DNA from 3 places in the Aquitalea pelogenes genome. Region 2 is predicted to be linked to each of the others. Evidence: predicted binding sites of a transcription regulator. Region 2 holds the regulator's gene; each other region holds the start of a gene.
The links. Region 2 encodes FNR, which switches genes on or off when oxygen is low (the NO sensors DNR and NnrR bind a similar motif). Its sites were predicted from a motif close to TTGATNNNNATCAA; they were not measured.
Positions count from the first base shown of each region.

Region 1: the regulator FNR is predicted to act here: its motif matches at 6,907-6,920, upstream of ACE3SE_RS08720 (M61 family metallopeptidase).
Region 3: the regulator FNR is predicted to act here: its motif matches at 2,469-2,482, upstream of ACE3SE_RS15270 (FeoA family protein).

Region 1 is NZ_JAYSDA010000008.1:78,262-88,124, forward strand. Features, by position in the region: gene ACE3SE_RS08680 (tryptophanase) at 1-778, shown strand, start outside; gene ACE3SE_RS08685 (YbaY family lipoprotein) at 843-1,244, opposite strand; gene ACE3SE_RS08690 (FixH family protein) at 1,244-1,771, opposite strand; gene ccoG (cytochrome c oxidase accessory protein CcoG) at 1,775-3,220, opposite strand; gene ccoP (cytochrome-c oxidase, cbb3-type subunit III) at 3,368-4,282, opposite strand; gene ACE3SE_RS08705 (cbb3-type cytochrome oxidase subunit 3) at 4,279-4,473, opposite strand; gene ccoO (cytochrome-c oxidase, cbb3-type subunit II) at 4,477-5,091, opposite strand; gene ccoN (cytochrome-c oxidase, cbb3-type subunit I) at 5,112-6,539, opposite strand; gene ACE3SE_RS08720 (M61 family metallopeptidase) at 6,995-8,776, shown strand; gene pepN (aminopeptidase N) at 8,898-9,863, shown strand, end outside.
Region 2 is NZ_JAYSDA010000019.1:71,391-81,253, forward strand. Features, by position in the region: gene ACE3SE_RS14870 (cytochrome d ubiquinol oxidase subunit II) at 1-153, shown strand, start outside; gene ugpQ (glycerophosphodiester phosphodiesterase) at 382-1,146, shown strand; gene ACE3SE_RS14880 (SemiSWEET family sugar transporter) at 1,153-1,449, shown strand; gene ACE3SE_RS14885 (substrate-binding periplasmic protein) at 1,446-2,231, opposite strand; gene ACE3SE_RS14890 (MarR family winged helix-turn-helix transcriptional regulator) at 2,361-2,807, shown strand; gene ACE3SE_RS14895 (DHA2 family efflux MFS transporter permease subunit) at 2,804-4,318, shown strand; gene ACE3SE_RS14900 (inositol monophosphatase family protein) at 4,392-5,183, opposite strand; gene ACE3SE_RS14905 (RNA methyltransferase) at 5,325-6,089, shown strand; gene ACE3SE_RS14910 (DUF1853 family protein) at 6,067-6,999, shown strand; gene ACE3SE_RS14915 (flavodoxin family protein) at 6,996-7,454, shown strand; gene fnr (fumarate/nitrate reduction transcriptional regulator Fnr) at 7,581-8,327, opposite strand; gene hemN (oxygen-independent coproporphyrinogen III oxidase) at 8,440-9,846, shown strand.
Region 3 is NZ_JAYSDA010000020.1:62,926-72,788, reverse strand. Features, by position in the region: gene ACE3SE_RS15290 (hypothetical protein) at 1-398, shown strand, start outside; gene ACE3SE_RS15285 (YchJ family protein) at 407-817, shown strand; gene ACE3SE_RS15280 (hypothetical protein) at 1,095-1,409, shown strand; gene dcd (dCTP deaminase) at 1,784-2,353, opposite strand; gene ACE3SE_RS15270 (FeoA family protein) at 2,543-2,803, shown strand; gene feoB (ferrous iron transport protein B) at 2,800-4,569, shown strand; gene ACE3SE_RS15260 (dihydroorotate oxidase) at 4,692-5,630, shown strand; gene ACE3SE_RS15255 (DODA-type extradiol aromatic ring-opening family dioxygenase) at 5,678-6,457, opposite strand; gene ACE3SE_RS15250 (hypothetical protein) at 6,599-6,766, opposite strand; gene katG (catalase/peroxidase HPI) at 7,019-9,190, opposite strand; gene ACE3SE_RS15240 (hypothetical protein) at 9,276-9,446, opposite strand; gene ACE3SE_RS15235 (recombination-associated protein RdgC) at 9,686-9,863, opposite strand, start outside.

The sequences.
Region 1 (9,863 bases), on a different contig from region 2:
CAGCCAGCTGGCACGTCAGCATGGTATTCCGGTGATCATCGATGCTGCCCGCTTTGCCGAAAATGCCTGGTTCATCCAGCAGCGCGACCCGGATTACGCCAAACACAGCATTGAAGAAATCGTGCTGGAAATGTTCAGTCACGGCGACATGCTGACCATGTCCGCCAAGAAGGACGGCCTGGTGAATATTGGCGGCCTGTGCTGCTTCAAGGAGGATGTCGATCTTTTCCGTGCGGTACAGGTACGTTGTGTGCCGATGGAAGGCTTTGTGACCTATGGCGGCCTGGCCGGACGTGATATGGAGGCCCTGGCTATCGGCCTGAAAGAAGGGCTGGATCCGGCCTATCTGACCTACCGTATCAGCCAGGTGGAGTATCTGGGCGAGCGTTTGCGTGCCGGTGGCGTTCCCATCCAGTATCCGACGGGCGGACATGCCGTGTTTGTCGATGCCAAGCGCCTGTTGCCGCATATTCCTGCCGAGCAGTTCCCTGCGCATGCGCTGGCTTGCGCGCTCTATCTGGAAGGCGGGGTGCGCGGCGTGGAAATCGGCTCCCTGCTGCTGGGGCGCAATCCGCAGACCGGCGAACAGGAACCGTCGCCGCTGGAATTGCTGCGGCTGACCATTCCGCGCCGGGTCTATACCAACGACCACATGGACTATATTGCCGATTGCCTGATCGAAGTGAAGGCGCGGGCTGCCAGTATCACCGGCCTTGGCTTTGAATACGAGCCGCCCATCCTGCGGCACTTCACCGCCCGTCTCAAGCCCTTGGCCTGAGGCTTGTTGCAATGAAAATGGCTGCCATCGGGCAGCCATTTTTTTGTGTTTACGGTGGACTGTCTTACTTGATCAGCTCGACCGGAATTACGGCCGCTTCCGTGCCGAAGGCATTGATACGGCTGGTGTTCTGCAGGCGCAGTTCACCATCCACATACACCTGGGCCTGCACGCTGTAGCTGCCGCTGGCCTGAATGGCCTGCTTGTCGTAGCACAGCGAGTAGCTCACCGGGAAGGCCTTGGGTTTTTCCAGAGTCTGTTCGGCCAGCAAACGGGCCGGTGCGTCAGCCTGTTTGCCATCATCCAGCAGGCGAACCCGTACCAGCGTGGTGGCCAGTGGCAGGTTGGCTGCAGTGGCCAGCGCCACCTTGCCGTTCAGGTACTGCGGCTGATACGCCTGGCTGGCGCAGCCTGTCAGGCCGAGTGCCAGTGCAAGAAGGGCAGTGCTACGCAGGTGCAGGTGCATCAGTCCACAGCCTCCAGCTTGGGTTGACCCAGCATGATCACCGGGCCTTGTTCCGGCTTCCATTCACCCTGCACGCGCCACTGGTTGCCTTTGTCTTCCAGCTGCACATACCAGTGGTTGGCCTTCACCAGTTCCTTGTTGAAGTTGCCGCTGTACTGATTGGCCGCCAGCTTGCGCAGGTCGGCCGTCACGTCATAGTCGTCCTGTGCCGGATGTACCAGCTTCAGGCTCAGCGTGTCCGGCAAAGGCTGCTTGCTGGTGGTGTTGACCGTGACGGTATGACCATCGCTGCTGAGCATGACCTGGGCGGTAATGCCCAGCGCTGCAGCTGCGGTGTTGCGGCGCAATTCCATATTGATGGCCTTGCCCTTGTTGTAATAGTCGTCCGTCACCAGGCCATCATCGGTCTTCAGCGCGGTGGTGATGTAGCAGCTGCCCACGATGACTGCGGCGAGCGGAAAGCTGATCAGAAACCACACCCAGGGTTCTTTATACCAGGGGCGGGATACGGGGGTGTCCAGTTGCATGACTTACTCTCCGATGAAGCTGGATTTTTCTTCCACATGCAGTACCGGGGTGCTGACGGTTTCCACCTTGAAGTGGATCTCGTGACTGCCCTTGGTGGCTACTTGCGGGTCGGCTTGAACGCGCACGCCAAAGCTTTCGGTTTCGGTTGCCTTGACCTTGATCTGCTTGCTGTCTGTTTCCAGTTTCAGATCAGGCATGCCGTCCACCGAGATTTTAAACTCCTGATCGCGTTCTGTGGTGTTGATGATCTTGATGGTGTAGGCATTTTCCAGCATGCCTGCGTCGGTTTCCTTCACCAGCGAGGCGCGATCACGCAGGATGTCCACCTTGAACGGCTTGCGCATCGCCAGCGAACCCAGTGCGGCACCCAGTACAATCAGCAGCACCACGGTATACATGATCACCCGCGGGCGGCGCAGATGCTTGATGATTTCGCTTTCCGGATACTTGCCTTCCAGCGCATTTTCCGTGGTGTAGCGGATCAGCCCACGCGGATAGCCCACCTTGTCCATCACTTCATCACAGGCGTCGATACAGGCGGCACAGCCGATGCATTCGTATTGCAGGCCGTTACGGATATCAATGCCTACCGGGCAAACCTGTACACAGATGCCACAGTTGACGCAGGAACCCAGGCCCTGTTCCTTGAAGTCCACGCCTTTCTTGCGTGCGCCGCGCGGTTCGCCACGTGCTTCATCGTAAGAAATGATCAGGGTGTCGGCATCAAACATCACGCTCTGGAAGCGGGCATACGGGCACATGTATTTGCATACCTGTTCGCGCATGAAGCCAGCCAGCAGGTAGGTAAAACCGGCGTAGAAGAAAATCCAGAAGCTTTCCCACGGGCCGTAGTCAAAAGTCGGCATCGCCTTGACCAGATCGCGGATCGGCGTGAAATAGCCGACCAGCGAGAAACCGGTCCACAGACAGAACACGATCATCAGGCCGTGCTTGGTCAGTTTCAGCCGCGCCTTGCGCAAGCTCATCGGCTCCTTGTCCAGCTTGATGCGCTTGTTGCGGTCGCCTTCCACCAGCTGTTCGATCCACAGCATGACTTCGGTGTAGACCGTTTGCGGACAGGAATAACCACACCACAGGCGGCCGGCAATGGTGGTCCATACAAACAGGCCAAATGCACAGCTCATCAGCAGTGCCGCCAGATAGACAAAGTCCTGCGGCCAGATGGTCAGCCCGAAAATGAAGAACTTGCGGTTGACCATGTCGAAAAACACCGCTTGCCGGCCGTTCCAGGTCAGCCAGGGCAAGCCGAGGAAAACCAGCTGAGTACCCAGGACAAACAGAATACGCCAGTTATTGAAGATGCCCTTGACGCTGCGCGGGTAGATCTTCTTCTGTGCCTCGTACAAGGACACGGTTTCGGAACCGGGTTTGGGAGAGGGGGGGGTGTGTTCTACTTTGACCGGGATATCTTTTAACGAATCAGACATGGTGTTTTCCTGAAGAGGATTTCGCAAAGTACACCTGGGTGATGGACTTTGCACAAGCATCTTGCAAGTAATTATATTATATGAATCAGTATAGTGTTTGATGTAAAGCATACTGCCCGCTTGCGCGGGCAGTATGTTGGCTAAGGCTTACTGCGCCTTGGCGTTATTGGACAAGCCCCACACGTAGGCTGCCAGCAGGTGAACCTTGCCGTCGCCCAGGAAGTCCTTCCAGGCCGGCATCTGGTTGTTGCGACCATTAGTGATGGTCTCGATGATGGTCTTTTCAGTACCGCCATACAGCCAGATGTTGTCAGTCAGGTTCGGTGCACCCAGTTGCTGGTTACCCTTGCCGTCCGGACCGTGGCAGGCCGCGCAGATGGTGGTGAAGGTTTCCTTGCCGCGTGTTGCACGTTCGGCATCATGCTTCTTGCCGGACAGCGACATCACGTAGTTGGCAACGTCCTTGACCTTCTCTTCGCCCAGTACCGAACCCCAGGCCGGCATCTGACCATGACGACCACCCTGAATGGTGGTTTCGATGGTTTTCGGATCGCCACCCCACAGCCAGTCGTTGTCGGTCAGGTTCGGGAAGCCCTTGGCACCGCGTGCGTCAGAGCCGTGGCACTGTACGCAGTAGGTCTGGAACAGGCGCTTGCCCATTTCCTGTGCCTTGGGATCGGCAGCAACCTGCTTCAGGTCTTCCTTCAGGTACTTGTCATACAGCGGCTGGTACTTGGCTTCCGCCTGGGCACGTTCTTCCTTGTACTGACCTACGGAAGTCCAGCCACGGATACCTTGCCACTTGCCAAGGCCAGGGTAGAGCACCAGATAGCAGGCACCGAAGATCAGCGTGATGTAGAACATCAGCATCCACCAGCGCGGCAGCGGGTGGTTGTATTCTTCGAGGTCGCCATCCCATACGTGACCCATGGTTTCAACCTGCTCACCCTTCTTGACCGTAGTCTTGGATTGGGTGAACAACAGCAGGGACAGCCCAACAAAACCTGCAACCACGATGGCCGTGATCCAGATGCCCCAGAAATCGCTTACGAAATCACTCATTGTTTTGCTCCGTTAGAAGCCGACTCATGGTTGTCGGCCTCCTGCACCTTGTCGTCGTCGAGAAAGGGCACATTGGCCGCTTCATCGTACCGGTTCTTTGAGCGTCTGCTATAGGCGATGAACAACACCAGAATAAAGAAGGTGAAGCACATCACGGTGAAGGCAGAACGCCCAATCGTTACCCAGTCCATGACTTAGCGAACATTCTTCAGTGCGAGACCCAAGCCCTGCAGATATGCAATCAGGGCATCCATTTCCGACTTGCCTTCCACCTGAGCCTTGGCTTCGGCGATATCCTTGTCGGTATAGGGAACACCTACAGCGCGCAGGGCTTCCATTTTCTTCGGCATGATTTCGGCATCGGCCAGGTTCTTCGACAGCCACGGGAAAGCAGGCATGTTGGATTCCGGAACCACGTCACGCGGATTGGTCAGGTGGACACGGTGCCATTCGTCGGAATAACGACCGCCTACACGGGCCAGGTCCGGACCGGTACGCTTGGAACCCCACTGGAAGGGATGGTCGTAAACCGACTCACCCGCAACGGAGTAGTGACCATAACGCTCGGTTTCGGCGCGGAACGGACGAATCATCTGGGAGTGGCAGTTGTAGCAGCCTTCACGGATGTAAATGTCGCGACCAGCCAGTTGCAGCGCGGTATAGGGCTTGACGCCGGCAACAGGCTGCGTGGTGGACTTCTGGAATGCCAGCGGCAGGATTTCCACCAGGCCGGCAAAGCTGATCACGATCAGGGTGAACACGATGAGGTAACCCACGTGCTCTTCAATCAGTTTCTGGATCTTTTCCATGTTCTTCTACCTTTATCCGCTTAAGCGTGAGCCGATGCGTTGACAGCCGGGATCTTGGCGTCAACAGCCTTGCCACTGGCAACGGTGCGGAAGGTGTTGTAAGCCATCAGCAGCATACCGGTCAGGTACAGCGTACCACCCAGGAAACGCACGAAGTGGTAGGGGTAGGTTGCTTTCACGGCTTCCACAAAGGCATAAGTCAGGGTGCCGTCGGCATTCAGGGCACGCCACATCAGGCCCTGGGTCACACCGGAGATCCACAGTGCGGCGATGTACAGAACCACACCAACAGTAGCCAGCCAGAAGTGAGCTTCGATCAGCTTGGTGCTGTGCATGGACTCACGGCCGAACAGGCGCGGCAGCAGGTAGTACATGGAACCGATGGTGATGAAGCCAACCCAGCCCAGAGCACCGGAGTGCACGTGACCGATGGTCCAGTCAGTGTAGTGCGACAGGGCATTCACGGACTTGATGGACATCATCGGGCCTTCGAAGGTGGACATACCGTAGAAGGACAGGGAAACCACCAGGAACTTCAGAACCGGGTCGGTACGCAGTTTGTGCCATGCGCCGGACAGGGTCATGATGCCGTTGATCATGCCACCCCAGCTCGGAGCCAGCAGCACCAGCGAGAACACCATACCCAGCGACTGGGTCCAGTCAGGCAGGGCAGTGTAGTGCAGGTGGTGAGGACCAGCCCACATATAGGTGAAGATCAGGGCCCAGAAGTGAACCACCGACAGGCGATAGGAGTAAACCGGACGACCAGCTTGCTTCGGCACGAAGTAGTACATCATGCCCAGGAAGGCGGCGGTCAGGAAGAAGCCCACGGCATTGTGGCCATACCACCATTGCACCATGGCATCCACGGCACCGGCGTACACGGAGTAGGACTTGGTCAGGGAAACCGGTACAAAGGCGCTGTTGACGATGTGCAGCAGGGCAACTGCCAGGATGAACGCACCGTAGAACCAGTTGGCTACATAGATGTGTTTAACCTTGCGGATGGCGATGGTGCCGAAGAACACGATGGCATATACCACCCAGGTCACGGCGATCATCAGCTTGATCGGCCATTCCAGTTCGGCGTATTCCTTGCCGAAGGTGATACCCAGCGGCAGGGTGATGGCAGCGAGGACAATGATCAGCTGCCACATCCAGAAGGTGAAGGCGGCCAACTTGTCCGAAATGAGTCGTACGTTACAGGTGCGCTGCACGACGTAGTAAGAGGTGGCAAACAGGCCGCTGCCGCCAAAGGCAAAAATCACGGCGTTGGTGTGCAGCGGGCGCAAGCGGCCAAAGTGGAACCAGGGCCCAAAATTGAGCTCCGGCCACACCAATTGGGCCGCAATGATGACGCCCACCAGCATGCCTACAATGCCCCATACTACGGTCATGATGGCAAACTGGCGCACCACCTTATAGTTATAAGTGGATTGCGTTTCCATTTAGGGTTTTCTCCAAGGTTGCTAACTTAGAACGTGACAAACCGTGGCGACTTGATTTCCTGCCCGCTGCCCCAAACTGAAATGAGCAGGAAAAGCCGCTGAGGAGCCTGAGCAATTTCAGACTAGCAAAGTGTTTGACCCGTGTTGACAATGTTCTGCCAGAAACCTGGCAAAGCGTGGTCAGACACACACTTTTTCCCCATTTATTCAGCAGGGATTCTAAAGCAAATGCCCATGACGGGCCAGTTGATTAGTATGCCTGCGGGATTTTTACGTCCACCATTTTCTTGATTTCAAGCGAGCTGGCAGCAAGCTATTAACCTGATGCCGCTTACTGGGGATTATATTGTCATGCCTGTCCAAGCCCTTGACTTAAGTCAAATCGTGATCGGCAGCCCCCCTGTTGCGATGCGGGTGCTAGAATCTGCCGTTTTCTATCCTTTCCTGGGCAGATCATGACCAAAGCCGTCCGTTACTCCATTCGTCCGTGCTCGCCGGAAACCCATTGTTTCGAAATTACGCTGCAGCTTGACAAGCCGGCCAGCGGCGGACAGGTGTTTTCCTTGCCTGCCTGGATTCCGGGTAGTTATCTGATCCGAGAGTTTTCCCGCCATATTGTCAGTATTCAAGCCAGTAGCGCTGGTAAAAGTGTTGGGCTGCGCAAGCTGGACAAACACAGCTGGCAGGCGGACCCGGTAAGCAGCAGCCTGACACTGGTCTACCTAGTGTATGCCTATGACCTGTCGGTGCGTGGCGCTTATCTGGACGACTCACGCGGTTTCTTCAATGCCAGCAGTGTGTTCCTGTCCGTTGCCGGCCGTGAGCATGAGGCATGCGAGGTGGAAATCCGGCCTGCCAAGGGCAAGGCCCATGCGGACTGGAAGGTGGCGACTGCCTTGCCCGCGGTTAAGGTGAAGAAAAGCGGCTTCGGGCTGTACCGTGCCGCCAATTACGACGAATTGCTGGACCATCCGGTGGAGTTGGGCGATTTCCATACGGTGAGCTTCAAGGCTTGCGGTGTGCCGCATCAGTTTGTGGTGTCAGGACGATTCCGTGGCGACTTGAAGCGCCTGGCACGTGATACCAAGAAAATCTGCGAATACCAGATCCGCCTGTTCGGCACGCCAGCACCGTTCGAGCGTTATGTATTCATGCTTTATGTGGGCAAGGACATCTACGGCGGGCTGGAGCACCGGGCATCCACGGCGCTGGTGGCCAATCGTGATGATTTGCCAGCCTTCGACCAGACCGAAATCTCCGACGGTTATCTGAAACTGTTGGGTCTGATCAGTCATGAGTATTTCCACAGCTGGAATGTGAAGCGTATCAAGCCGGCTGCCTTCAGCCCCTATGACTTGCGCAGTGAAGGCTATACCCGTTTGCTGTGGGCGTTCGAGGGCATCACTTCCTACTATGATGATTTGACCCTGTTGCGTTGCGGTCTGATCGACAGCAAGCGCTATCTTGGCCTGCTGGCCCAGACCATCAGCGGTGTACAGCGCGGTGCAGGCCGGTTGAAGCAAACGCTGGAGGAGTCCAGCTTTGATGCCTGGATCAAATACTACCGGCAAGACGAAAACAGTCCGAACAGCATTGTCAGCTATTACACCAAGGGCGCGCTGGCTGCCCTGGCACTGGACCTGACCCTGCGTGAACGCAGCCAGGGGGTGACGACGCTGGACGACATCATGCGTGCCTTGTGGACAAAATGGCTGGCTGATGGCAAGGGACTGGCCGAGCAGGAATGGGAAGAAATCGCCCAGCAGGTGGCTGGTTTCTCCTTGCAAGACTTCTTCGATCAGGCGCTGCGCTCCACCACTGATCTGCCCCTGCCGCAGCTGTTATTGTCCCAGGGGGTAGACATGAACTGGGACTACGCGGATCATGCCGGCGATGCCGGTGGCATCGGCCTGCCGGCACCGCAGCGAAAACCCAAGGCCAGCCTGGGTGTGAAGACACAAGCGGACCCGGCAGGTTTGCGCCTGACCCATGTTTACGATGGCGGCGCAGCGCAAGAGGCTGGACTTGCCGGCGGGGATATCCTGCTGGCGGTGGATGGGCTGAAGGCAAGCGACCTGGACAAGATGCTGAGCCGTTATCGTGTGGGGGAGAGCATCACCCTGCATCTGTTCCGGCGCGATGAACTTCTGGTGCGTGAAGTATGTCTGCAAGCCCAGCCGCAGATGACCTGCCGTTTGCAACTGCAGGAAAAGACTGGTCCGTGGCCACAGGGCTGAGTGCCATGGCGCGACGGACATGATGGTTCAAACAGTAAAGCGAATCTGGGTGGCGATCCTGCCCGGTTCATGACTCAGACCGGCACCAACCGGCAACGACCTGAAAATTAGAGAGAAGAACATGGCGCAGCAGCCTCAAGTGAACTATCTGAAAGACTATGCCGTCCCGGCCTATCTGGTGGACAGGGTGGATTTGAAGTTCGATATAGAGGAAGCGCAAACGCGAGTCCATTCGCGACTGGTGATCAAGCGTAACCAGCAATCTGCTGCGCCAGCCGATCTGTGGCTGGACGGAACGGCCACCTTGCGATCGGTCACGCTTGATGGTGAGCGCCTGTCTGCGGATGCCTACCAGTTGAACGCAGAAGGCTTGCTGATTCCCGGCGTACCCGACAGCTTCATCCTGGAGCTGGAAACCGAACTCGACCCTGCCTCCAATACCAGCCTGATGGGCCTGTATGCGTCCAATGGCAATCTGTTTACCCAGTGCGAGCCGGAAGGTTTCCGCAAGATCACCTTCTACATGGACCGTCCGGACGTGATGGCCAAGTTCACCACCACCATTGTGGCCGACAAGCAGAAATATCCGGTGCTGCTGTCCAATGGCAACAAGGTGGGCGAGGGCATGCTGGACAAAAAGCGTCACTGGGTGAAGTGGGTGGACCCCTACCGCAAGCCTTCCTACCTGTTTGCACTGGTGGCGGGCAAGCTGGTGGCTGCGCGTGACAAGTTCACCACCGTGCGTGGCCGGGAAGTGACGCTGGAAATCTGGACCGAACCTGCCGATCAGGACAAGGTTGCCTTCGGCATGGGTGCCGTCAAGCGGGCGATGAAATGGGATGAGCAGCGTTTCGGGCTGGAATACGACCTGGACATCTACATGATCGTGGCGGTCAGCGACTTCAATATGGGCGCCATGGAAAACAAGGGCCTCAATATTTTCAATACATCGGCCGTGCTGGCGCGCAAGGACACCCGTACCGATGCCGAATTCCAGCGCGTGGAAGCCATCATCGCGCACGAGTATTTCCATAACTGGACCGGCAACCGCGTGACCTGCCGCGACTGGTTCCAGCTCTCGCTCAAG
Region 2 (9,863 bases):
GGCCGCATGGATATCTGGCAGGCCGCCAGCGACCCCGAAGCCTTGTGGATCATGCTGTGGGGCGCGCTGCTGGTGCTGCCCTGCATCATCGGCTATACCGCCTTTGCCTACCGGGTGTTCTGGGGCAAGACCGGTACTTTGCGATATCAGTGATTGTGGATGGTTCCGGCCCGGCCTGTCGCATGCAGGTCGGGTTTTGTCATGTCCGGGTCACATACAGGCCAGATAATTGCAACCTTTTGCCGGTGTAATGGACAATGCGGCCTGCCTTGGCCGCCGTTGACGCAATAGCCGCAAATCAGCACTGGCAGAGCGCATTCCTGGCGTTACGATAGGCATGATCTGTCTTGTTCCTGAACACCCTTCCGGATGGAGAACCACATGTCGCAGCAGCACACCTCACCCTGGCCCTATCCCCGGCTGGTCGCTCATCGTGGCGGCGGCGTCATGGCTCCGGAAAACACGCTGGCCGGTTTTCGTGCCGGCGTAGCATATGGCTACCGGGCCGCCGAGTGTGATGTGAAGCTGTCCGCCGACAATGTGTGCTTTCTGCTGCACGACGATACGGTGGATCGCACCACGAATGGCCATGGTCTGGCCGCAGAGCTGAGCATGGCGCAGCTCTCGCAGCTGGATGCCGGTGGCTGGAAGGGTGCGCAGTTTGCCGGCGAGGCGCTGCCCGGCTTTGCCAATGTGGCGGCCTATTGCCGCGCGCAGGGCATGCTGCTGAATGTGGAAATCAAACCCTGTCCGGGACGCGATGATGAAACCGGCCGTCTGGTGGCGCAAGAAGCTGCGCGACTGTGGGCTGGTGCGGCCGTGCCGCCGCTATTGTCATCGTTCAGTGTGGACGCCCTGCGCGCCGCACAGCTGGCCGAGCCGGATTTGCCACGCGCCTGGCTGGTGGAGGAGATTCCGGCGGATTGGCAGGCCACCTTGCAGTTGCTGGGCTGCATTGCCTTGCATTGCGACCATGCCACGCTGACGCCGCAGCTGGCCGCCGCCATCAAGGCCGCCGGTTACCAGTTGCTGTGCTACACGGTGAACGATGTGGCGCGGGCGCGCGAAATCATGGCCTGGGGTGTGGATAGCGTCTGCACCGACCGGCTGGACCTGTTGCAACCCATGCAATGGCTGTCGGAGTAAGGCCGGATGAACGCCGCACTGGTGGAATGGCTGGGCCTGTTGGCCGGTTGCCTGACAACCCTGTCTTTCTTGCCGCAGGTGTGGCTGGTATGGCGCAAGAAATCGGCTGGGGATATCTCGCTGGGCATGTATCTGCTGATGTGCAGCGGCGTGGCCTTGTGGCTGAGTTACGGCCTGCTGATTCATTCACGACCGGTGGTGCTGGCCAATGGCCTGACCTTGCTGCTGAGCATGGCGGTGCTGCTGATGAAGCTGGTGTTTGATGCACGCCGCCAGCCGCAAGCGGACAGGCCGGGCGGCTAGAAGCTGGTCATCTGCTGCGCTTCTTCCCGGTTGAAGTACTTGCTGAATATTTTCAGCAGCGTGCCATCGCGGCGCATGTCGTTGATCAGGTCACGCCAGCGCTCCTGTTGTTCGGGCGAGATGGTTTTTTTCGACATGATCAGGCCGTGGGGTGTGGGCTGGTCATTGGTTTCCACCATGCGGACCAGCTTGGCCACCTGGTATTTTTCCAGGTCGGAATAATCAAACGGCTCGATGATGATGGCCTGGGTGCGGTCCTGGCGCAGGTTCTGATACAAGGTTTCATAATCGTAACTGCCGATCAGCCGTCCTTGCTGGTCCAGTTTGTCCACCAGCTGATTGATGGTGTTGCTGTAGCGGAAGCTCAGGATGCCACCCAGCTTCACGTCATTGCGGGCGGCGAAATCCGCCAGCGTCTGCACGCCGCTGTCCTTGCGTACGATCAGGCTGTATTTGTCGGCAAAATACCAGGCAAACGCCGCGTAGCGTTCGCGCTGTTCATTGGTGATGCCTGACAGGCTGAAATCCAGGCTGCCCACTTCCAGTAATTTCCAGATGCGCGAGCGCGGCAGCAGGCTGACTTCCACCTTGCAGCCGCTGCGGCGGATCAGCTCGTCCGCCACGTCTTTATCAATCCCGCTGCGCGTGCCGGCGTTATACAGCAAGCCATGTTCATGCAGGGCCAGGGTGTAGCTGCGCTTGCAGTCCGGGCCGGCGGCCAGTGCCAGCAGCGGCAGGCAGCACAAGGCAGCAAGATACAAGCGCGTAAGCAACTGGGGCATGGTGGTTCTCCTGTTCAATGATAAGAGCATAGCAGATGGCTAGCGTGGCTCCGGCTCATGTGATGAAGTACTTGGTGATGAAAATTTGCAGACATATAATTAGTGAGCTAATCAAATTCAGGATGCCTCATGCCACAGTCTCATCAAGAACTTGCCGAATTGCTGGGTGCCGTCCCCAAGGCGTGGCGCGCCTTGCTGGACCAGCGACTGCGTCCCTATGGTTTTTCCCAGGCTACCTGGCAGGTATTGCTCAAACTGGGCCGTGCCGGTGAGCCCTTGCTGCAAAACGAACTCGCCGCCCGGGTGGGCATAGAACCGGCCTCGCTCGTGCGGCTGCTGGATGTATTGCAGGCCGATGGCTGGATCACCCGCCAGCAGGATGAACAGGACCGGCGTGCCAAACGGGTATTGCTGACTGCCAAGGCCAGCCAGGTTTCCGGCGAGCTGCTGCAAGTGGCCGATGCGCTGAAAGCCGAACTGCTGGGCGGGCTGGATGAGGCCGAGCTGCAAACCTGCATCAAGGTGCTGGCACAAATCCGCCATGCTGCCGAACAGGCACAGGAGCCGGGCGCTTGAGCCAGCGTGTGCTGGTGACCGTGGCGGTGATGGCGGCCACGGTGATGCAGGTACTGGACACCACCATCGTCAACGTGGCACTGCCACAAATGCAGGGCGAACTGGGGGCAACATCAGACCAGATCAGCTGGGTGCTGACCAGCTATCTGGTGGCCAGCGCCATCTGCATGCCGCTGACCGGTTATCTGACTGACAAACTGGGGCGGCGACGCTATCTCTTGCTGTCCATCAGCGGCTTCGTGCTGGCCTCCATGCTGTGCGGCGTGGCGCTGAATCTGGGCCAGCTGGTGGTGTTCCGTCTGTTGCAAGGTGTGTTCGGCGCTGCGCTGGTGCCCTTGTCGCAGGCCATCATGGTGGACAACTACCCGCGCGAACAGCGTGGCAAGGCCATGGCCATCTGGGGCATGGGGGTGATGGTGGGGCCGATTGCCGGGCCCACGCTGGGCGGCTGGCTGACCGATATGTTCGATTGGCGCTGGACCTTCTTCATCAACCTGCCGGTCGGGCTGTTGTCCTTGCTGCTGGCGCGCCAGGTGCCGGATACGCCCAAGCGCGAGCGCGACATCGACTGGCTGGGCCTGTTGCTGATTTCGCTGGCCATTGGTGGCATCCAGTATGTGCTGGACCGGGGGAATGGCGACGACTGGTTTTCCAGTACCGGCATCGTGGTGGCCAGCGTGCTGGCGGTGCTGGGCGCGGTGGGTTTCATCTGGCGCGGCTTGTCCGGCAGCGCCCATCCCTTGTTCGATCTGCACATGTTCCAGGACCGCAATTTCGTGGCCGCCAGTATTGTCATTGCCGCGCTGGGCCTGTCCATGTACGGGGCCATGGTGATTCAGCCCATCATGCTGGAAGGGCTGTTTCACTACCCCACGCTGGATACCGGCCTGATCATGGCACCGCGCGGCATTGCCAGCCTGGTGAGCATGATGATTGTGGGCAAGCTGATTGGCCGGGTGGATTCGCGTTACCTGATTGGCAGTGGCTTGCTGATTGGTGCCTGCGGCACCTGGGTGTGTACCCATTACAACCTGGATACCAGTCCATTCTGGTTTGCCTGGCCGGTGCTGTTGCAGGGCTTTGGGCTGGGCATGATTTATGTGCCGTTGTCGGCCATGGCCATGTCCACTTTGCCTGCACGGCTGTCGGCCGAGGCCGCCGGTCTGTTCAGCCTGTTGCGCACCATGGGCTCCTCGGTGGGGATTGCCATTGTCAGTACCGCCTATTCGCGCGGCGAGCAGTCAGCCTGGAATGCCTTGAGTGGTTTTTTCAGCGCCGACAATCCCTGGTTGCAGGACTATCTGGCGCGCATGGGCAAGACGGTGGTGGATGGCACAAGCGCCACCCAGCTGGCGGCAGAGTTGCAGCGCCAGGCGCTGATGGTGTCGATTGTCGATGTGTACTGGCTGATTACCTACAGCTTTCTGGCCATGCTGCCCTTGCTGTTGTTGCTCCGGCCGCGCAAGGCCGCCGCGGATGCGCCTGCGGTGGAAGTGGTGATGCACGAATAGCCGCCAGCGAGCGGCAAATAAAAAAACGGCAACCCGCGGGTTGCCGTTTTTGCTGCCTGCACCGAGGCAATGATTACTTGTTCAGGTGCGGCGCGATGGTCGCCAGCAGCTGGGCCAGCACCTTGGGGTTGGCGGCCACGATGTCGCCCGATTCCATCCATTCCTGTTCGCCGCTCAGGTCGGTGACGATGCCACCGGCTTCCTGCACGATCAGGCTGCCCGCAGCGATGTCCCACGGTTTCAGGTTCATTTCCCAGAAACCGTCCACGCGGCCACAGGCCACATTGCACAGGTCGAGCGAGGCAGCGCCTTCGCGACGTACGCCGGCAGTCTTGCCCAGCACATCTTTGAGCATGCCCAGGTACTGGTCGATATAGCTTTGGTCGGATACCGGGAAACCGGTGGCGATCACGCATTCATTCATCATGAAGCGCTTGGAAACACGGATGCGGCGGTCGTTGAGGAAAGCGCCAACGCCACGCGAGGCGGTAAACAGATCGTTACGGCTAGGGTCGTACACCACGGCCTGCTGCACCTGGCCCTTGTGCGCCAGTGCAATGGAGATGGCGTATTGCTGATGGCCATGCAGGAAGTTGGTGGTGCCGTCGATGGGGTCGATGATCCACTCGTATTCGGAGGAGCCCACGCCTTTGGCGCCGGACTCTTCTGCTAGAATGGCGTGCTTGGGATACGCCTCGAGAATCATGTCCACGATGGCCTGTTCGGCAGCGCGGTCCACGTCGGTCACAAAGTCATTGTGCTTTTTCTTCTCTACACGAATGGTATCGAGGTTAAGCGACGCACGCTGGATTACACTGCCAGCACGGCGGGCGGCTTTAACCGCGATATTGAGCATCGGATGCATTGACGGCCTCTAGAACGGATAGCAGATGTCAGCCAACATGGCTCGACATCTGACAGTAACAATCTGGGTTAAGGAACAAAAAAAGCCGGCGCGAGCGCGCGGGCTTTTTGATATGCCCGCCATTTTAATGTGAAACTGCTGATGAATAAACCCCAAGTACCTGATTTTCTGAAAAACATTCGCATCGTGTTGGCTCGGCCCAACCATCCGGGCAATATCGGTTCGGCCGCACGGGCGATGAAAACCATGGGGCTGACCCGCCTGTATCTGGTTGAACCCAAAGTGTTTCCCAGCGATGAAGCCAATGCCCTGGCCTCCGGTGCCGTGGATGTGCTGGAGAGCGCCACCGTGGTGGCGAGCCTCAGTGAGGCGCTCAGCGACGTCACCGTGGCCTGCGCGCTTACCAGCCGCCGCCGCGAGCTGACCACGCCACTGTCCACTCCGCGCGAAACCACGCCCGAACTGGTGGCCCGTGCGCGCGATGGCGAACAGGTGGCGCTGGTGTTCGGCAATGAAACCTTCGGCCTGTCGATTGAAGAAGTGGAGCAGTGCAACCGGCTGGTTACCATTCCGGGCAACCCGGATTACTTCTCGCTCAACCTGGCCATGGCGGTGCAGGTGATGACTTACGAGCTGTTCAGCCATACCGGCGTTGACGTGGAATACCTGCGTCCGGAAAGCGAAACCGCCAGCCTGGGCGAGGTGGAAGGCTTCTGCCAGCATCTGGACCAGACCATGGATGCCATCGGCTACTACCGCCGCCGTAACAGCGAGCGACTGATGCGCCGCATGCGCGCGCTGTTCAACCGTTCCGGCATGCTGCGCGACGAGGTGGACATCCTGCGTGGCCTGATGAAGCAGATCCAGCGCGTGGCAGACGGCCATGAGCACGGCGGCGAATCCTGATCGCGGTTTTTATCTGCCTTACACGCAGCCTGCGCTGCGTGATCTGGCTTTCCTGCTGACCGCACCTGCCCCCTGGGATAGCGGCTGCAATCTTTCGCCACAACGCCTGCTGGGCCCGGATGGCCCGGCCTTGCTGGCCGCGCTGGAGCAAGACCCGGCACCGCTCTATGCCTGGCTGGCCGACCAGCCCTGTCGCCGTCTGGGCCACTATGCCGAGCGCTTGCTGGCTTTCTGGTTTCACCTCGCGCCCCATATCGAGCTGGTGGCCGCCAATCTGCCGCTACGGGACGCCAGCGGCCGCACCATTGGCGAGTTTGATTTCCTGATCCGGCTGGATGGCGAACCACTGCACGTGGAAACCGCCAGCAAATTCTATCTGCAACTGGGGGAGGGGCCGGACAGTCTGGTAGGCCCCAGTCTGCGCGATGCCTGGCTGCTGAAGGCAGGCAAATTGCAGGCGCAGTTGCAGCTGTCCCGCCACCCCCTGGCCCGGCGCGTGTTGCCGCCAGACTTTGTGGCCTGCGCCAGTCAGGCCCGGCTGGCCGGCTGGTTTTTCTATTCCCGACCGTCCCGTCCCATGCCGCCACTGGCTGCGGATCAGCTGCAAGGCTGGTTCAGCCCGCTATTGCACCCCTGGCCCAGTAGCAGCCCGGCATCACGCTGGATGTGGTTGCCACGCTTGAGCTGGCTGGCTCCGGCCCGTGTGGCCGAAGCCGAAGTGCGTGAACAGCACAGCCTGCGCCAGGAATTGCATCAGGCCGTGGTGCCGCAACTGGTGGCAGAGTTGCTGCCGCTGGGCGATGGCTACTGGGAGGAGGTGGCGCGCGGTTTCGTGGTGCCGCCAGGCTGGCCCGAAGCAACGCGCCTGCAGGCATTGATGGCCACGCTGCCAGGGAGTCCCGCCGCATGAAGCGCTTGCTGTTGTTGTATGCCAGCCAGACCGGCCGCACCTTGCAGCTGGTTGACGCCGTGCGCGCCAGCGTAGCGCAGCTGACGGATGACCTGCAGTTCAACTGCCTGCCCGCCGAGCAGGCCACACTGGATGATTTGCTGACATCAGACGGCATCGTGCTGGCAACGCCGGAGAATTTTGGCTATATGGCGGGCAAGATGAAAGATTTCTTTGACCGCACCTTCTACCCCGCACAGGGCCGCACCGAGGGGCTGGCTTGCCTCTTGCTGGTGTCAGCCGGTAACGATGGCATGGGGGCCGTGCACGCCATGCGGCGCATCATCGCCGGCTATGGCTGGCACGAAGTGCTGCCCGCCGTGGTGGTACGCGGCGAGCCGGACGCCGCGCAGCTGGCTGAAGTGGCGGAACGGGCCGAGCAACTGGTGGCCGGCATGCTGATCGGGCGCTGGTAATACCTTGCCCGGAAGAGTTAGTGCTTGCGGAGAATGGCGCGCCTGCCCTGATGGGCGGAAGATGCAAAAAGGGCGGTAAGGCGCATTGCGCCCACCGCCCGGATGGCTGTTACCGTGCCTGTCGGCTTATACGCCGTTGGCGTGGGTACAACCGGAGATCAGGTCCTTGAGTGCATCGGCCTTGATCAGCTGGATGTGCTTGTGGTCCACGCTCAGCCAGCCTTGCTGCTGGAACTTGGACAGCGTACGGCTGACGGTTTCCAGTTTCAGGCCGAGGAAGCTGCCGATTTCCTCGCGGCTCATGCGCAGGATGAAATCGTTGGCGGCAAAGCCGCGGGTGGACAGACGCTGTGACAGGTTCAGCAGGAAGGCAGCCAGACGTTCTTCTGCCTTCATGTTGCCCAGGAGCAGCATGACGTTCTGGTCACGCACGATTTCGCGGCTCATCAGCCGGAAAAAGTGGTGTTGCAGGCTGGGAATGTCGCGCCCCAGGCTTTCCATGCGGTTGAAGGGCAGTTCGCAGACTTCGCTGTCTTCCAGGGCAATGGCGTCGCAGCCATGCACATTGGACGAGATGCCATCCAGGCCCATGAGTTCGCCGGACATCAGAAAGCCGGTGACTTGTTCACGACCGTCCTGGCTTGCCACGCTGGTCTTGAAGAAACCGGTGCGCACGGCAAACAGCGACTTGAAGGCTTCGCCACTGCGGAACAGGTATTCACCGCGCTTGAGGCGGCGGCTCTGACGGATAACTGCATCCAGCTGCGTCATTTCGTCGCGGTTCAGCCCGATGGGCAGGCAGAGTTCGCGCAGACTGCAGTTGGAGCAGGACACCTTCAGTGCGTGCAGAGTGTGTTGGTGTTGGTCTGACATCGCGTGTTTTGTACAACCCTGTAAAGAAGCTTGACCCTTGTCAAAGCGGAATTCGCACGTTTTCCGCAAATTTACCAGTCCACCTGACGTTTGACTATCAATACCCGACGACATGCACACCACCCATCCGTTTTCGCCTACCCACTGTGAGTTCGACCGAGCATTGATCGAACGTCTTGATGGTTCCGGCCCAAGATACACTTCTTACCCGACCGCAGACCGGTTTACCCCGGCGTTTGGCGAGAAGGACTATAAAAGCTGGCTGATGCAGCGCCACCTGGGCATGCATCAGAACGCAATATCATTGTACGTTCATATACCGTTCTGTAATACGGTATGTTACTACTGCGGCTGCAACAAGATCATTACCAAGGACAAGAGCCGTGCCGACCGCTACCTCGATTACCTGGAAAAGGAAATCAAGCTGGTTGCCGCCTCGCTTGGCTGCCGGGAAAAGCTGATCCAGCTGCACTTTGGCGGCGGTACGCCAACCTTCCTGTCCGACGAGCAGCTGGACCGCCTGATGACCATGTTGCGTGCCCACTTCGAATTTTTGCCGGAGGGAGAATATTCCATCGAGATCGACCCGCGCAAGGTGGGTCGTGAAACCGTGCATCATCTGGCGCGACTGGGCTTCAACCGCATGAGCGTGGGCATTCAGGACTTCGACCCGCAGGTGCAAGCCGCGGTGAACCGGGTGCAAAGCGAGGAAGAAACGCTGGAGGTGATCGAGGCTGCGCGCGAAGCCGGCTTCAAGTCGGTCAGTGTGGACCTGATCTACGGCCTGCCGCTGCAAACCCGCGAGTCGCTCAAACGCACGCTGGACAAGGTGATTGCCATCAGTCCGGACCGCCTGGCGCTGTACAACTATGCCCATTTGCCCACCGTTTTCATGCCGCAACGGCGCATCAACGAGGCGGACCTGCCAGCCGCCAGCACCAAGCTGGACATCCTGCAGGACGCGGTAAAGAGCCTGGCGGATGCAGGCTATGTATTCATTGGCATGGACCACTTTGCCAAGCCGGAAGATGACCTGGCCATTGCCTTGCGCCAGGCCCGCCTGCAGCGCAATTTCCAGGGCTATTCCACTCATGCCGACTGCGACATGATCGGCCTTGGCGTGTCGTCCATCGGCAAGGTTGGCCCCTGTTACAGCCAGAACGAGAAGGACCTGGACAGCTATTACGCCGCGCTGGACGAAGGCCGGCTGCCGGTAATGCGCGGTATGGTGCTGGATCAGGACGACATCCTGCGTCGCGGCATCATCCAGGCGCTGATGTGCCGCTTCTCCTTGTCGGTGGAAGCCATCGAGCAGGTGCACGGCATCAATTTCGCCGAGTATTTTTCTGCCGAGCTGCCAGCCATCCGCGAGTACCACAAGCTGGGCCTGCTGACCTTTGACGGCGATTTCCTGATGGTGGAGCCCAAAGGGCGTTTCCTGATCCGCAATATCGCCATGCTGTTCGACCGCCATTTGCGTGAACGGGAAACCAAGGCACGTTATTCCAAGACCATCTGATGGTTTTGTTCAGACTG
Region 3 (9,863 bases), on a different contig from region 2:
CTGCTGCACCACAAAACGGTGGCATTCATCCCGCTCGTCCTCCCGTGACCACCAGTCCGGCGGATAGCAAGGTGGATTTGCTGTTGAAAGAGGCCAATCGTTTGGCGGACAAGGTCAAAAATGGCGGCATGACTCGTGTTGCCGCTGCCGACCAGCTCAATGCCTATCGCTTGCGGCTGGTGGGCGCCAATCAGGTTGATGACAACTGTTTTGCCATGTACCGCTATCTGGCCGTTCAGCGTGATGCCGGTCAGCTTTCTCAGGAAGAGTCGCAGTCTCGGATGGAAATGCGTCTGCGGGAGTGGCTACGGCGCTGGCCCAAAATGCAGCCAAAGCCGCCACAACCTGTTTTTACCAATTTTCTGTTGAAACTCTACGGATTGCCCGCCCTGGGCTAATTGAAACAATGAGCAAGAAAAAACAATCCACAGGCTGTCCTTGCGGGCTGCCTGCTTCCTTTCAGGACTGCTGCGGCCGTTATATCAATGGTGGAGAATCTGCTCCCGACGCCGAAAGCCTGATGCGCTCGCGTTATGCTGCGTACACCATGAACAATGCGGACTATCTCCTGGCCAGCTGGCACGCCTCCACACGTCCGGCTGATCTGGATTTGTCGCGCGAAGAACGCTTTGTCAAATGGATGTCTCTGGATGTACTCAGTACCCAGGCCGGTGGCAAGGATGATGAGGCAGGGGTGGTTGAGTTTGTTGCACGCTACAAAGTAAATGGCCGGGCGCAACGACTGCATGAAATCAGCCGCTTCCGCAAGGAAGATGGCCACTGGTTTTATGTAGATGGAGATGCCGAAGAAGGCTGATTTCTTGGTCCCTTGCTTCAATCGCGTGCTTGAGGTGATGAGGGCTGGGATGCGACACATGGTTTTGTTGCTGTCCTCAATGTTGTCGCTGGTATTTGAGAATGGCTGTCCTATGGTGATAGGGCAGCCATTTTTGCATTGTGCATGATGATTTTCAGCGCTATCCGCCTGGTCCGGAAACGTGAATATCTTGTTTCAAGTCAATATGTTGGTTGCCTGTTCTTGGTCGGTGTTCTATCCGGAGCTAACGTTAAATGGAAGCTGAAAGGAGAGTGTGATGGGACTGGCTCTGAAGGACTTGCTGGGCGAGCTGGAAAGCTGTCGCAGCAAGGGAATGGTGGCTGATGAAGTCATTCATGTCGATGCAGTGCGTACGCTGGAAATTCCACTGGATCTGAACAGCTGTCGTGAATTGCGGGTACTGTCGCATGTGTTCAGTGTCAGTGGTAAACAGTCGGAGCTGGCGGCCGTGGTGCTACGGGCGGCCTTGATGGACTTGCAGGAACATCTGGATGAGGATCTGGACGCCCTGGCTGAAGCTGCCAGGGTCTTGATGGCAGATCCCTGTCAGAAAGCCAGTGAAGTGATTTAGTCTGCGGCGGGTTTGTGGGGTGCGGGTACGGATCGGGGTCAGCATGTGCTGGCCCTGTTCTGTTTTGGCCTGATAGCGGTTTTCAAAGTGTCATCTGCATTGTCATTTAAAATCCAATGAAATTTTATTTTTCAATCAATATGCAAATGTAATTTCGTCAGCACAAAAAAAGGGGCGTTACGGCAAGGGGGAACCGCGACACCCCAAGAAGAAACTGTAAGAAAGGCTGATTGACTTGCATGGAAAACTATTTCGTACAGTTCATCCTAGAACAAGGTGGCAATAATGCGAGCGGCTTTTGATTACACATCAAACAAAAAAGGACAACGATCGCTGTCCTTGTCTTTGCTGCTGGCCGGGCTGGCCATGTGTATTCAGGGGCGTGGCAGGGTAACGCCAACCTGGCCCATGTATTTGCCTGCACGGTCGGCATAGGACACATCACACACTTCGTCGGACTCGAAAAACAGCACCTGCGCCACGCCTTCATTGGCATAGATTTTGGCTGGCAACGGGGTGGTATTGGAAAACTCCAGCGTGACATAGCCTTCCCATTCCGGTTCGAAAGGGGTGACGTTAACGATGATGCCACAGCGCGCATAAGTCGATTTTCCCAGGCAAACCGTCAACACCGAACGCGGAATGCGGAAGTACTCTACCGTGCGTGCCAGCGCAAAGCTATTGGGCGGAATGATGCAATAGCCTTTGCCAGAGACTTCAACAAAAGAATCGGGGTCGAAGTTCTTCGGGTCGACAATGGTGCTGTTGATATTGGTGAAAACCTTGAATTCATCGGCACAGCGAATATCGTAGCCATAGCTGGAGGTGCCGAAGGAAATCACCTTCTCGCCATTGACGTTCTTGATCTGGTTGTACTCAAACGGCTCGATCATGTTGTGATCCTGCGCCATACGGCGGATCCACTTGTCGGATTTGATGCTCATGGTCGGGGGTCCGTTACGGAAATTGGAGATGAGCCAGATTCTAAACGCTATGCCGCATCAGGGCCACATTTGCGACCGGATTTACCTGCGCCGTCTGTTACCCGGCCTGAGCCGATTGATATGGCTCAAGGGTTGGCATCATCCTGCCGTGCAAAGCCTTACAGGATGGAGGGATTATTGCGTACAATAATGCAAATTATTCGCGTTATTGGGCTGCACATGGTGTCACTCGACAAGTTTCCGCTGGGGTGTAAAGGGGTGGTGGACAGTCTTGAACTGTCTGATGAGGCATTTCGCCGTGTTGCCGCATTCGGCTTGATTCCGGGCAGTCGGTTCAGTTTGTCGCGCCGCGCACCGTTCGGCGGGCCTCTGGTATTGGAAGTAGGCTGCACGCGGTTCTTGCTGCGGCGCAGCCTGGCACGTTTCATTCAGGTCAAGGTGGCAGAATGAAGCGTTTTGCCCTGATTGGTCTGCCCAATACCGGCAAGTCGACCTTGTTCAATCGTCTCACCGGCATGTCACAGCGGGTAGGTAACTGGCCGGGACTGACGGTGGACCTGACCAGTGCGCGTGTGTTGCTGGGTGGCAGCATGGTGGAGCTGGTGGATTTGCCCGGCGTCAACGACCTGACCGGTTATACCGACGACGAAGCCGTGGTTCGTGATGTGCTGATGAGTACGGCATTCGATGCCGTGGTGCTGGTGCTGAATGCCGCGCAGCTGGACCGTCAGCTACCGCTGGCGATGCAGATACTGGCCAGTGGTTTGCCCGCTGTGGTGGTATTGAACATGGCGGATGAGGCCAGGCTGATGGGGATCAAACTGGATGTTGATGCCTTGCAGCACAAGCTGGGTGTTCCGGTGGCGCTAGTTTCCGCCAAGCGCATGGAAGGCTGGCCGCGACTGATGGACATGCTGAACAGGCAGGCCTCTGGCACAGAGCCCGCCGTGCATGCCCAGCTGGACAAGGTACCGGAAACACAAGAGGCCATTGCACTGGCGCATGCGCGCTTGCAGGGAGTATGGAGCTTGCCGCCGGTGTTGCCGGTGGGCCAGACCGAAAAGGTTGATGCCTGGCTGATGCATCCATGGCTGGGTTTGCCGCTGTTTTTCGGTTTCATGGCCTTGTTGTTCAACCTGACCTACCAGATTGGCACTCCGCTGCAGGACCTGGTTGGCTCCGGGCTGGATTGGTTCAAGGAAGCTGCGCTGGGGCACTGGCTTGCACCATTGCCGGCCATTGTGCAAAGCCTGCTGCTGGATGGTATCTGGCAGGGGGTATCCACCGTTCTGACCTTTGCGCCCATTCTGTTCGTGTTTTTCATCCTGATGGCCATGGTGGAAGATAGCGGCTATCTGGCACGGGCGGCTTATCTGACTGATGCCTTCATGGCACGGCTGGGGCTGGATGGACGCGGCTTCGTGATGCAACTGATGGGCTTTGGCTGCAATGTCCCCGCCATTCTGGGGACGCGGGTGATGCGCGAACGCAAACAGCGCTTGCTCACCATGTTGATCATTCCTTTTTCCCTGTGTTCGGCCCGCTTGCAGGTGGTGGTGTTCTTTTCCGGCATCCTGTTCCGGCCACAGCAGGCGCCCTGGGTGCTGCTGCTGCTGTACCTGCTGAGTTTTGCCGTCGCCATTTTCACTGCCTGGGTGTTCAAGCATCGTTATCGCGGCAATGAAGCATTTTTGCTGGAGCTGCCGCCTTACCGCCTGCCCGGCCTGCGTCATATGCTGATCCGGGCGACGGGTGAAGTGCGCGCCTTTCTTGAGCTGGCCTCCAGCTTCATCCTGATGGGGGTGGTGCTGGTATGGCTGGTGTCCCATATCCCGGCGGGTCATGACAAGACACTGGCGGATATGTTGGGCAGTGTGATGGCTCCGGTACTCGACCCGATTGGCATCCGCCACGAACTGGCCGTTGCCCTGCTGGTGGGCTTTGTGGCCAAGGAAATTCTGCTCGGCGGTCTGGCAGTCATTTACGGCGTGCCGGAAGCCGGCCTTGGCGCAGCTTTGCTGCACCATCTGGATTGGGCTTCGGCCATGAGTTTTCTGATCTTCACCCTGATTTATGTGCCTTGCCTGTCCACGGTAGCGGCCATTCGTCGTGAATCGAAAAGCCGCGCATTCACTGCGTTGTCGGTGGTCTGGTCGGTGTTGCTGGCCTGGGTCATCGCTTTTGTCTTCTACCAAGGGGTGCACGCCTTGCGCTGATGCGCCCTGTCTTGTCAGAAAACGGCCGCCTGACGGCCGTTTTTCATTGCGCTTGACGTGGCGCAGTACCCGCTTTGCCGGCGGCGCTCAGACTGCGCATTTTGATGGTGAGGCGAGCGATCATGCAGCTAGACCTTTCTGTTTCCTGGCTTGGTCTGACCATGACCAACCCTCTGTACAATGCTTCCGGTGTAATGTGCCGCTCGGTGGAAGAACTGGAGCAAGTCCGTCATTCGGCTGCCGGTGCCGTCATCACCAAGAGCTGTACCTTGCAGCCTAGAGACGGCAATCCGGAACCGCGCTACTGCGCAACGCCGCTGGGCAGTATCAACTCGATGGGCTTGCCCAATGCCGGGTTTGACTACTATCTGGACTATGCGCGTGGCTACCCGCATCAAGCGGGAAAACCCCTGTTCCTGTCCTTGTCTGGCATGAGCCTGCAAGACAATCTGCAGATGCTGGCCAGCCTGGCCGAGCAGGGCCTCCCCTGTATCCCGGAAGTCAATCTGTCCTGTCCCAACCTTCCTGGCAAGCCACAGCTGGGCTACGATCCGGCGGCCTGTCTGGCAAGCTTGCAGGCCATGAGCGATGTCTATCCCGGTGTGTTCGGAGTCAAATTGCCGCCCTATTTCGACCCGGTACATTTTGACCAGATGGCTACGGTACTCAATACCTTTCCGCGTTTGCGCTTTGTCACCTGCATCAATTCGATTGGTAATGGACTAGTGATTGACCCGGAGCATGAGTGCGTGGTGATCAAGCCCAAGGATGGGCTGGGCGGGCTGGGCGGGGCTTATGTATTACCGACGGCACTGGCCAATGTGCGCGAGTTTGTCCGGCGCTTGCCGGGCAAGCATGTGGTGGGCTGCGGTGGCATCAGCAGTGGCCGGGAGGCGTTCATGCATATCCTGGCCGGCGCGACTGCGGTGCAGATTGGTACCTGCCTTTATGAGGAGGGGGAGGGGGCTTTTGCCCGCATCCTGCAGGAGCTGGCCATGCTGATGGAAGCAAAAGGCTATCAGTGCCTGGCTGACTTCCGTGGCAAGCTGAAAACCCTGTGACAGCCGGTTTACGGTACAGGCCCCATGGTCAGGGGCCTGCTGCCTGCTCAGTCAAATTGCCAGCACGCCATGGACAGTGAGCCCATGCGCCAGTCGTCGTGCAGTTTTACCGGTGCGGTATTGTCAGAGGCGGCACCCATCATCACCAGCAGAGGATTGAAGTGTTCGTCGGTAGGGTGGTTTTCCCTTGCCAGCGGGGCCTTCTGTTTCCAGTTGAGAATGTCCTGCTGACGGTTTTCCAGCAATGCCTGGTCCATCCATTTGGCAAAAGCTTCGGCCCAGGCTTGTGGCGCACTGCCATCGCGGCTCAGTTGCCACAGATTGTGGGTATAGCTGCCAGAACCGATGATAAGTACATTGTCATCGCGCAGGTCCCGTAGCGCACGCCCCATCTGGAAATAGGTCTCCCCGCTTGCGTTATGCGGCAGGGACACCATCACCAGCGGGATATCTGCTGCCGGGTACATCAGCATCAGCGGTGTCCACATGCCATGGTCCAGTGCGCGCTGGTCGGTGGTGCCCACTTTGAGACCGGCGTTGCGCAGACGGTCTACCACATCTGCGGCCAAGCCGAGGTCGGTACTTGCCGGATAGCGCAATGTATACAGTGCCGCAGGGAAGCCACCGAAGTCATACATGGTCTCAGGCTTGGCGGCCAGGTTGACGGTGGGAATATGGGTTTCCCAGTGCGCGGAAACCACCACAATGGCTCGGGGGCGCGGGAGCGTTTCACCCAGCCGGGTCAGAAAGTGGCGTGTGGGGCTGTCTTCCAGCGGCAGGGTAGGGGCGCCATGTGAAATGAACAGTGCTGCTTGTCGGGTGCTCATGATTGTCATGCCTGTGCTAATTGCCATGTGAACAGCTTAAAGCGATTTCCATGTTAAAAAAATGGCTATTTCTTCATTATATTATTTACTAATAAGAAATAATAATGCTGCTGAGGCTGGCAAGACAATAAAGCATTACGGCTAACCCGTCTGCTGCTGGGTAAACGAGCCGGCCACTTTCTCTTGTTCATGCAGCGCAGACTCGATCATCCAGCCCCAGCCACTGCAAACAATCAGTAATCCGGCAATCACACGAATCTGGTGCCATCTGGCGGCAGGTTTGCGGTAGTTGTGTTTGTCTTGGGGCATGACACTCTCCTGTGGTAGTTGGTATTTGTATTTTAATGATAATTATTCGCAAGTAAAATTTATAATATCTAAATTTCAATTGCTATTTTAAATTACAACCTGTCCTGGATAGGCTGCTGCTGTTATCGCCAGGGTGAGCGCAGGCATGGCCTTGCAAGCAATAGTGCGCAGCAGCAAATGAAAAAGCGGTACCGCCGGTGATGGCGATACCGCTGTGGGCAAGCAGGCAAGTCCTGCCTGTCGTGAGGCTGATTAGCTCAGATCAAAACGATCCGCGTTCATTACCTTGGTCCAGGCGGCAGCAAAGTCCTTGATGAATTTTTCCTGATTGTCATCCTGGGCGTACACCTCGGCATAGGCACGCAGAATCGAATTGGAGCCAAACACCAGATCAACCCGCGTTGCCGTCCATTTCAGCGCACCGCTGCGACGCTCGCGAATTTCGTACAGATTCTGCCCAGCCGGCTTCCAGGTGTAAGCCATGTCCGTCAGGTTGACAAAGAAGTCATTGGTCAACTGGCCCGGTTTATCGGTGAATACGCCGTGCTTGCTGCCGGCATGGTTGGTATCCAGAACGCGCAGGCCACCAATCAGAACGGTCATTTCATTGGCAGTCAGACGCATCAGCTGAGCGCGGTCCAGCAGCAGTTCTTCGGCGCTGACAATGTAATCCTGCTTTTGCCAGTTACGGAAGCCATCTGCCAGCGGTTCCAGTACGGCAAACGATTCGGCATCGGTCTGCTCGGCAGTGGCATCGCCACGACCCGGTGCAAACGGCAGCGTCAGGGCATGGCCTGCCGCACGTGCGGCCTGCTCGATACCGACATTGCCACCCAGCACGATCACATCTGCAATGCTGATGGAAAACTCGCTTGCAATACCTTCCAGTACAGTCAGTACCTTGGCCAGGCGGGCTGGTTCATTGCCTTCCCAATCCTTTTGCGGAGCCAGACGGATGCGTGCACCATTGGCACCACCGCGCTTGTCCGAACCACGGAAGGTGCGGGCGCTATCCCAGGCGGTGCTGACCAGCTCGGCCACGCTCAGGCCACTGGCGGCAATCCTGGCCTTGACGGCATCGACATCATAGTCGCGGCGGCCTGCCGGTACCGGGTCTTGCCAGATCAGCTCTTCCTGCGGCACGTCCGGGCCGATGTAGCGGGTTTTCGGGCCGATGTCGCGGTGGGTCAGCTTGAACCAGGCACGGGCGAACACCTCGGAGAAGTGTGCCGGATCCTTATGGAAACGTTCGAGGATCTCGCGATATACCGGGTCTACTTTCATGGCCATGTCGGCATCGGTCATGATCGGCATGCAGCGGATGCTCGGGTCTTCCACATCAACCGGCTTGTCTTCTTCCTTGATGTTGATCGGAATCCATTGCCAGGCACCGGCCGGGCTCTTGGTCAGCGTCCATTCATGACCCAGCAGCATGTCGAAGTAGCCGTTATCCCATTGGGTGGGGTGAGTGGTCCAGGCACCTTCGATGCCGCTGGTGACAGCATTGCGGCCAATGCCACGGCTGTGGTGATTGATCCAGCCCAGTCCTTGTTCTTCCAGCGGCGCGCCTTCGGGAGCCGGTCCCAGCTGCGCTGCGTCACCGTTGCCGTGGGTCTTGCCCACGGTATGACCGCCAGCGGTCAGTGCAACCGTTTCTTCATCATTCATTGCCATGCGGGCAAAGGTTTCGCGGATGTCGTATGCAGTTTTTTGCGGGTCTGGCTGGCCGTCCACCCCTTCCGGGTTGACGTAGATCAGGCCCATCATCACGGCTGCCAGCGGGTTTTCCAGCGTGCGGACGCCGGAGTAACGGCTTCCTTCACTACCGCTGGGTGCCAGCCACTGCTTTTCCGAACCCCAGTAGATGTCTTTTTCCGGATGCCAGATGTCTTCGCGGCCAAATGAAAAGCCGAAGGTCTTCAGGCCCATCGATTCATAAGCCATATTGCCAGCCAGAATCATCAGGTCTGCCCAACTGATCTTGTTGCCGTATTTTTTCTTGATCGGCCACAAGAGGCGGCGTGCCTTGTCCAGGTTGCCATTGTCAGGCCAGGAGTTCAGCGGGGCAAAACGCTGGTTGCCGGTACCTGCGCCACCACGACCATCGGCAATGCGATAGCTGCCGGCTGCGTGCCAGGCCATGCGGATCATCAGTCCGCCATAATGCCCCCAGTCGGCCGGCCACCATTCCTGGCTGTCGGTCATCAAGGCTTTCAGATCTTGCTTGAGCGTTTCAACATCGAGCTTTTTGACTTCTTCACGGTAGTTGAAGTCAGCTCCCATCGGGTCGGTCTTGCTGTCGTGCTGGTGGAGGATGTCCAGATTGAGCGACTTGGGCCACCAGTCAGTGTTCGACATGCTGGACTGTGTCATGCCACCGTGCATGACCGGACATTTACCTGCGGAACCTGTTGTATGTGCCATCACTTGCTCCTGTTCTCTAACGCTGTGAGTATTGCGAGTTTTGCTCGCTCGCCTGAGTCGATCTACTTGCTCCCCAGTGCAGGCATCACGCCATGTGCTCGTCTGCCTTGGGAATGGTCTGGAAGTTGTTTTCCAGTTTGGTCACTGCAAACCTGAAAAAGCAGCCAATATGTCGAGCAACACTTCCTGCCATGTTTGTTGGTTTTGCATGAGGCACTCCCTGTGTACTGGATTGCTTGATGTATTTGTACTGCATCGCCTGTTCTTTATGACTGGGATGCTTCTTAAAAAGTAATAGGAATATTCTTAGCTAAACGCATCCACAAAATGGCTGGTACAAACTTTTGCTGACAACCGTGTTGCTCTTGGCATGGATGCAGTATCTGTGATGGCAATAGTTTTGTTAAATTGATTGTTGTAAATCGATTGTTAGTTTAGGGCTATCAAAAAAAAAGAGCCCGCAGGCTCTTGAGTGGATCGTGGTGAACAGGCGATTCAGTCCCAGGGCAAATCGTCAGGGCTGGCAGCAGTTACCTGTGCAGCAACCGTACTGTTGGCTGGTGCGCTTGCTCCGGTTTGTGGTGTCAATGTGGCCTGGCTGTCATCCAGTCCACCCAGTGCTTCAATCAATGCCTCAACCAGCTCGCCCAGTTCTTCGCTCATCAAGGTAAAG